DNA from 2 places in the Peribacillus sp. NPDC097224 genome. Region 2 is predicted to be linked to the other one. Evidence: riboswitches for the same ligand, from Rfam matches in the RefSeq annotation. Region 2 holds a riboswitch; the other holds the start of a gene.
The links. A riboswitch is a leader RNA that binds a small molecule or an ion and turns the genes downstream of it on or off. The one in region 2 is predicted to bind lysine.

Region 1 (4,437 bases), on a different contig from region 2:
TATCCCGGCAGACGATTATTTCTATAGAATCCGGAAGATTCGATCCATCCATCAAGCTTGCTTACAAACTGGCAAAAGTGTTCGATTTGACCATTGAGGATATATTTCTATTTGAGGAGGAGGAAATGTAATGGATTTTAACTGGTGGGCTTTTTTAGGAAGTACCCTTGGCATCATCGGAGGGCTGGCTGGATTAAGGGGAGGTCGCCGTGCCGCTGCCAAGCGACGGGGATTGGATGAACGATTTGACCTCATCCGAACTAAAGCACGGGCAACCAGCTGGTTTTTCACCCTTTTTGGGATCTATATCTTTTTCTTCTTATTATTTTTTGGCGTAAAACTCTCTGTTGCCCCTGTTCTAGGTATTCTCTTACTTCTTCATCTCGGGTCATGGGCGATTTCCGTTTTTTATTATGAAGCAAAGCTTTAAATCATTTTTTTGCTTCGAATTTTACTGCTAGATAAGCTAACCCCAACTCAATCCCGCAAAGCACGATCAAACAAAGCAAAGTCGTTAACATCTTCATCCCTCCTTCAAGACTTTTATTAATCTTAAAGGATGAAACCCATACCAGAACAAGTCCCAGCATGAAGGCATTTCCCCTTTATGCTTTCGTTCTCTTGCTCTGAAATGGGTTTCATAGGGTAGACTGTAAAAAACGAAAAATGGTGATCTAATGACGAACATAAAAAAAATCGCTGAATATGCAGGTGTATCGATTACGACCGTATCTCGCGTGATGAATAACCATCCTTATGTAAGTGAGGAAAAGAGAAAGAGTGTACTAAAGGCCATCGAGCAATTGAACTATACGAGAAATATCAACGCCATCCATCTTTCGAAAGGCAAGACTCATCTGATTGGCGTCATCATTCCATACACCAATCACCCCTATTACGGAGCAATCATCCAGGGAATTAATAAACAAGCAAATGTCCTTGGTTACCATATTGTCATCTTCCAAACACAATATGAAAGAGAGAAAGAAATCCAAGCACTGAAAATGTTACAAATGAAGCAACTCGATGGCATCATCGTCTGTTCTAGAATCTCAGAAATGAAAGTGCTCTTGGAGTATCATGTCTACGGTCCGATTATCTTATGTGAAGATACATCGCAGTCAGAATTTTCTTCGATCAGCATCGACCATTATGCCGCCTTTTCCTCAGCCCTCGACTACTTGGTAAACAAGGGATATAAGAAAATAGGCTATAGCCTTGGGCGAAAAAAGAGCAGGAATAGTTCACTTCGGATAAAAGCGTTTCAAGATAGCATGAAAAAACATCATTTTATCAGTAAAGAGGAATGGCTCTTTGAAGGCAGTTACTATATCAAAGACGGAGAAAGGGCCTTTCAAGAATGGGTCGCCATGCAGGATAAGCCGGAGGCCATCATTATAACGAACGATGATACGGCAGCTGGCTTCATCATTTCCGCCCAAAAAGCGGGAGTGAAGATACCTGAAGACGTCGCTATCCTCGGTTTCAATAACGATAGTATCAGCGAAATGCTGGACATCTCGACCATATCCCTGCCCTTGGATTCGATTGGGAGAATGGCTGTTGACCTTTTTGAAGATCCCGCCACGATCAAACATGTAAAGCTAGGTTTCAGCCTTATAACGCGAAAAAGTGTATAATAGTCAGAATTATTTGATTTTATTATTCACCTATATTATCCATTTGAGCGCGAAATGGTTTGATTCATGTCTAATTAGGGAAAAAGATACTTGAAAAATAAACATTGCGCTCTCTAGAGGAATATTTTATAATTTTAATATAGCAAATTTCACTCGGTGACTCACCAACTGTATGTCACCATTTAAAATTCGCGTTATTAACAGTACGAATTGAATACTTCCTCATTTACCGATGAGTTAGAGGCTGCGGCTTATAAAAGTAACACGGACGAGATTCAGGAAAGTTGACGACTCCGTATGAAAGGATAAGTTGCCGAAGTGTAGAAATATTCCTTGTATTTCTGGGCTGGCGATGTTTTCGAACAGGAACATCACTGTCACGTTTTCATAAAACGTGGGGAGCTATCTTCGGAAGGATTAAACGGGTATCTATATACAGCCGTCGATCTTTTTCGACTGCTGTTTTTTTTATATTCCGTCCCCTTCCCATAAAAAGGAGTGTAACATCAATTGAAAAATCAACAACAAAATTCAAATCCTACTGAACTGAAAAGGAGTCTGAAAGCTAGGCACCTTATGATGATATCTCTAGGTGGAACAATCGGCACCGGACTATTTTTAGCGAGTGGTGGTGCCATTCATACGGCTGGCCCCGGTGGTGCATTAGTTGCTTATGCGGTAATTGGCGCCATGGTTTTTTATTTAATGACAAGCCTTGCCGAGATGGCTGCTTATATGCCAGTTGCCGGTTCGTTCCGCGTTTATGCATCCAAATTCGTCGATCCCTCTTTCGGTTTTGCGATTGGGTGGAATTATTGGTATAACTGGGCCATCACAATAGCAGCTGAATTGGCGGCCGTTGTCCTGATCATGAAATTTTGGTTCCCGGATACTCCATCATTCATTTGGAGTGCCGTTGCATTACTCATCATGTTCTTAATTAACTATATGTCCGTTAAGGGCTTTGGCGAAGCCGAATATTGGTTTGCAATGATTAAAATCGTGACCGTCATTATCTTCTTAATTACTGGTTTTTTAATCATTTTTGGCATCATGGGCGGAAATGATCCGATTGGTTTTTCTAATTTCACCATGGGTGATGGGCCATTTAATGGAGGCTTCTTTACCATTCTAGGAGTCTTCATGGCAGCTGGCTTCTCCTTCCAAGGAACGGAATTGCTTGGAGTAACCGCTGGAGAAAGTGAAGATCCTGAGAAAAACATCCCTAGGGCGATCAAATCCGTTTTTTGGCGCATTATCTTATTCTATATCCTAGCAATCTTTGTCATAGGAATGATCATTCCTTTCACGGATGCACGTTTACTAAGTGAAGATGTTGCCGTCAGTCCATTTACGCTGGTTTTTGAACGCGCAGGCCTTGCCTTTGCCGCTGCTGTCATGAACGCAGTCATTTTAACATCCGTACTTTCAGCTGGTAACTCTGGCATGTATGCCTCAACCCGTATGCTATGGGATTTAGCACGTGACGGAAAAGCACCGAAGTTCCTTGGCAAGCTTGATAAAAGAGGCGTACCTGTAAATGCTCTTATCGTGACTTCTTTAGTCGGATGTCTTGCTTTCTTGGCTTCCTTCTTCGGGGATGGAGTCGTGTATATTTGGTTACTGAACGCTTCCGGTATGGCTGGTTTCGTCACATGGGTCGGGATTGCCCTTGCCCACTATCGATTCCGAAAAGCTTATATCGCTCAAGGTCTGGATTTAAATGACCTCCCATACCGTTCAAGAACCTTTCCGTTCGGTCCGGTTTTTGCGCTTGTCCTTTGCCTCTTCATCATCCTTGGACAAGGCTATCAAGCTTTCAGCACAGACGGAATTGATTGGAACTCCATGTTTGTTTCCTACATTGGTCTTCTTTTGTTCTTCGTTCTCTGGCTCGGATATAAAATTAAACATAAATCCAAAATCATTCCCCTTGAGGAATGTGATCTAAAAGTGAAATAAAAAAAAGGACCTGAATCTCTCTTCAACAGAGAAGTTCAGGTCTTTTCTTATTTCAAAAGGTAGACACGGCATTCATATGGACGCAACGGTTCACTGGAGACCGTGTCGCTTTCCTCCTGCTCATAATTGCCGATCAACAGGGTAGCCTTTAATGAATGTAACGCCGTCGGTATCGTCAAAGTCGCTTCTTGTCCCTTAAAGTTGCATAGCACAAGCACCTTTTCCTCACCTAGCGTCCTCGTATAGGCAAAAATCTGTTCATCATCCGGACAAAGTAAATCAAAACGACCATATACGATAATGTCATGTTGTTTACGTAATTGAATGAGCTTTTTATAAAAATGAAAAATGGATTGATGATCATTATAGGCCTTCTCTGCATTGATTTCCGGGTAGTTGGCATTCACGCCGATCCATGGAGTTCCTGTCGTGAATCCCGCATTCCGTCCATCATTCCACTGCATGGGTGTTCGCGCATTATCTCGACTACGTGCATGAATGGCAGCCATCATCTTTTCTTTTGACCATCCATACGTATTCACTAATTCTTCATAGGAATTCATCGTTTCTATGTCACGATACTCTTCTATGCTTTCAAAAGCGATATTGGTCATTCCCAGCTCTTCCCCCTGGTAGATATAGGGTGTCCCCTTTAACATATGAAGACAAGCAGCAAGCATCTTCGCACTTTCCACCCGATACTCCCCATCATCTCCGAATCTTGATACAACTCTTGGCTGGTCATGGTTATTCCAGTACAAACTGTTCCAACCTACCTCTTCCAACCCATATTGCCATTTTGAGAGAATCCCTTTTAAATCGCTCAGATCCCATT
Region 2 (4,437 bases):
GTTTTATCGGATTTTTTAGAATACTATTATGTTTTCCCCTATCGTTTTTTCAAACTATTTCAAAAAATCATTTTTGTTTATTTAGTGTTTTTGATATACTTATAAAAAGAAAATCGAGGTAAAAAGAATGAAAAAAATACTTATAGGTACGGGATTTGGTATCGTGCTATCCATTTTGTTATCCCTTATATTCCATCAAGCTCTCTCTCTATTGAATTTTATTAATATGACCTTTTACATCAGTGGAGGACTGATTCTTCTAGCATTGGTTACTTTCGTCGTCCAACGAGGATTTTTCGACGTAGTCTTTTATAGTTTCCGGAGAGTATTCCAAATACAAAATCAGCATGTAGGGGAGGAAAAAGAAGACATCCCTAAACTTTCCGATATCATCTCCCTTTCCTCTTCCTTCACCCTTGTCGTAGGTCTTATCCTATTTTGCATCCTGCTACTCTCTCTAGCCGTCTATTATCTTTAATCTTAATCTTTCCATAGAGTCCGGGCACCGAAAAAGGGCAACCTTTTTTTAGGTGCCCTTTTTCTTTATAAAAGCATTAGGTACATCTTTTCATCAGTTTTAATCAATCAGGCAAGGACTTTGGCGTGCTGTCCCAGTTTGAACGCCTCGTGAAGCGCTTCGACCGCTTTGACCATTTCCTTTTCGTTTACGACGGTAGAAACTTTGATTTCCGAAGTGCTGACCATTTTCACTTGGATCCCTGTATTCGCCATGACTTCAAACATCTCTGCGGCCACTCCGGGATTGGAAACCATTCCTGAACCGACGATAGAGACTTTAGCCAACTCGCCTTCCGTTTCTATACCATCAAATTCCAACTGGCTTTTATTGTTTTCAAGAACCATTAAAGCTGCTTTTGTATCTTCGCTTTTAATAGAGAAAGAGAGATTGGTCGTATCTTCTGATGTCATGCTCTGGATGATGATATCTACATTTATGTGATTTTTCGCCAGTGTCGTGAAAATCGTGGATAATACACCAAGTGACCGAGGCAAGCCGTTCACTGTAACTCTTGTGATGCTATCCTCAAAAGCAATACCCCGTACAATTAAATTCTCTTCCATATTCGCTTCCTCCTCAATGATGGTCCCAGATTCTTTTTCTAAGCTTGAACGGACTTCAAGCGAGATTTGATAGTTTTTTGCATATTCAACGGCCCGTGGGTGCAGGACCCCAGCCCCTAAATGGGCCAGCTCCAACATTTCGTCATAAGATACGGATGTTAATTTCCTGGCGTTTTTTATGTAGCGTGGATCTGTTGTGAAAACACCGGTTACATCGGTATAAATATCGCATCGGTTTGCGTGTAGTGCTGCGGCTATGGCAACCGCCGTTGTATCGGAACCGCCCCGACCCAATGTCGTGATTTCCCCATGTTCATCCATTCCTTGAAAACCGGCAACGATGACGATCTTTTTTGCTTGTAACTGCGCTTGAATTCTGGAAGCATCGATATTTAAAATTCGCGCATTTCCGTGAACGGACTCTGTCTGCATCCCAGCCTGCCAGCCCGTAAAGGATACGGCTTCATGCCCCTTTTCCACCAATGCCATCGTTAACAAGGCAATCGTAACTTGTTCCCCGGTCGTCAATAACATATCCATTTCCCTCTTACTAGGGGATGCGGAAATATCTCTTGCCATGGAAACCAATTCATCCGTTGTCTTCCCCATTGCCGAAACAACGACAACGACGTCATTACCTTTTTCAGCTTCCTCGATTACACGATTAGCGACATGTTTGATTTTCTCGACACTCCCTACAGAAGTACCGCCAAATTTTTGTACAATCAGTGCCATTCTCATGCACCCTCTCTATCTTTTTTAGGCAATAAAAAAAGCAATGAGAATATCTCATTGCTGTGGTTACGTATCCGTTCAGTAATCACAGTGAGATAGCTCTCCAAGGTATCAACCCTGACAATCTGCCATCTTTTAAATGGTCAGACCAGAAAAACAAGGTATGAGTCTTGTTTTCCTTCGGCGTCATTCCCTTTCAAAACCCTTCATTGAAGCTCATACTTCTCTAGGTTTTTACTATTGAATTCCGCACCTCTATCAGCACTTTAAATTGTCTTGTTTAAAAATCCCTTTTAAGCATAGCATAGGAAAAAGACACTCGCAAGGTCATTCTTGTAATTTTCTAAAGATTCCATCCGCTACATTTTTAGGCATTCCCGCTTCGATTATCTGTTCGACTGAGGCCTCTTTCATTTTTTTCAATGACCCGAAATGCCGTAACAGCTGCTTTCTTCTTTTCTCACCTACACCTGGAATATCATCCAGAAGTGAATGAATGGCATTTTTCCCACGAAGCTGGCGATGGAAGGTAATCGCGAACCGATGCACTTCATCTTGGATTCTTTGTAGCAAGTAAAATTCCTGACTTCGCGAATCAAGTGGAATCAGTTCGAGCGGGTTTCCAATCATCAATTGGGATGTCCTGTGTTTTTCATCCTTAATAAGGCCAGAAAGCGGAATATCGAGACCGAGTTCATTTTCCAAAATGTCCCGAACGGCCTCCACATGTCCTTTCCCTCCATCGATGATGATCAAGTCAGGAAGTGGAAGGCCATCTTTTAAGACGCGTGAATATCTTCTTCGGACAACTTCACGCATCGATTCGTAATCATCAGGCCCTTTCACCGTTTTAATTTTATACTTTCGATACTCCCGCTTTTCCGGCTTGCCATCAATGAAAACGACCAAAGCAGATACAGGATCACTTCCTTGAATATTCGAGTTATCAAAAGCCTCGATACGATGTGGAGTGTAGATGCCTAACTTATCCCCTAAATTCTCCACTGCCTTGATCGTTCTTTCTTCATCCCGTTCAATTAATGAGAACTTCTCTTGAAGGGCGATGGAGGCGTTTTTATTTGCCAATTGCAGCATATCCTTTTTCGCGCCCCTTTTCGGATGAAGCGTTTTTACACCAAGCAAGCTCTCCGCCAGCTCGGCATCAACAGACTCCGGCAACAATATCTCTTTTGGCTTAAAGTGATTGGCCTTTTCATAAAACTGTCCGAGATACGTAAGAAGCTCCTGTTCCGGTTCATCGTAGACCGGAAAGAGCGAAACATCTCTTTCAATCAGTTTCCCTTGTCGCACAAAAAATACTTGTACGCACATCCACCCTTTATCATAGGCAAAACCGAATACGTCCCTGTCAATGAAATCAGTCGTCATCATTTTCTGTTTTTCCATTGTAATCTCGATGTGGGCAATTTTATCCCGATATTCCTTCGCCCGTTCAAAATCGAGCATTTCAGAGGCTTCAAGCATTTTTTCCGTGAGTTCTTTCTTTATCTCGGTATGACCGCCATTTAAAAATCGGTTAATATCATCGACGATTTGCTTATATTCCCGTTCCTCTACATCATATACACAAGGGGCCAAGCACTGGCCAAGGTGGTAATATAGGCAGACACGGTCTGGAAGCGTATTACATTTCCTTAATGGATAGATCCGATCCAGAAGTTTTTTCGTTTCATTGGCCGCAAAAGCATTGGGATAAGGACCAAAGTATTTCCCTTTATCTTTTTTGACTTTTCTCGTGATGATCAAACGCGGGTGTTTTTCAGCCGTCAACTTGATGAATGGGTAGGTCTTGTCATCCTTCAACATGACGTTATATTTTGGATCGTGTTTTTTGATTAAATTCAGTTCTAAAATAAGCGCCTCGATATTGGAGGAGGTAACGATATACTCGAAATCCTCGATTTCATTTACGAGCCTGAATGTTTTCCCATCATGTGAGCCCGTGAAATATGAGCGGACACGGTTTTTCAATACTTTCGCCTTGCCAACATAAATGATCGTTCCCTGACGATCCTTCATTAAATAACAACCAGGCTGATCAGGGAGAAGGGCAAGTTTATTCTTTATCCGTTGATTCATGCATTCAGCCTCCTGTTCTCCCATTCTACAATCAATTATATATCAAGATACAAAAAAAAGCTTCAAGTCCGTAGACCTGAAGCTCTTCCTTCATTCAAATTAAGCGTGTTTAGCAAGAAGTTCAGCAAGAGCTTCCTTCGGTTGGAATCCAACCACTTTATCCACAACTTCACCGTCTTTAAGAACGATTAAAGTAGGGATGCTCATAACGCCGAATTTTCCAGCTGTTTCTTGGTTTTCATCAACGTCCACTTTTACGATTTTTGCTTTGTCGCCAATTTCTTCATCTAACTCGTGAAGAACAGGAGCGATCATTTTGCATGGTCCACACCATGGAGCCCAAAAGTCTACAAGAACGACACCTTCATTAGTATCTGCTGTGAATGTTTGATCAGTTGAATTTACGATAGCCATATATTTTATCCTCCTAAAATGTACTCAAATAACTATAGACAGTATAACATTGTAACAGGAACAGATGCTATTATTTTGCTTCAATGGTAGCATGTCCATAAACAG

Region 1: linked by a shared signal. The riboswitch ahead of ACIQXR_RS04480 (amino acid permease) and the one ahead of ACIQXR_RS16960 (aspartate kinase) in region 2 are both predicted to bind lysine.

Annotation. Positions count from the first base shown of each region.
Region 1 covers NZ_JBIWDK010000002.1:178,197-182,633, forward strand. The annotation lists gene ACIQXR_RS04465 (helix-turn-helix transcriptional regulator) at 1-131, shown strand, start outside; gene ACIQXR_RS04470 (hypothetical protein) at 131-430, shown strand; gene ACIQXR_RS04475 (LacI family DNA-binding transcriptional regulator) at 678-1,640, shown strand; lysine riboswitch at 1,871-2,053, shown strand; gene ACIQXR_RS04480 (amino acid permease) at 2,151-3,602, shown strand; gene ACIQXR_RS04485 (glycoside hydrolase family 13 protein) at 3,650-4,437, opposite strand, start outside.
Region 2 covers NZ_JBIWDK010000009.1:86,760-91,196, reverse strand. The annotation lists gene ACIQXR_RS16965 (DUF3899 domain-containing protein) at 128-478, shown strand; gene ACIQXR_RS16960 (aspartate kinase) at 586-1,818, opposite strand; lysine riboswitch at 1,907-2,084, opposite strand; gene uvrC (excinuclease ABC subunit UvrC) at 2,146-3,918, opposite strand; gene trxA (thioredoxin) at 4,018-4,332, opposite strand.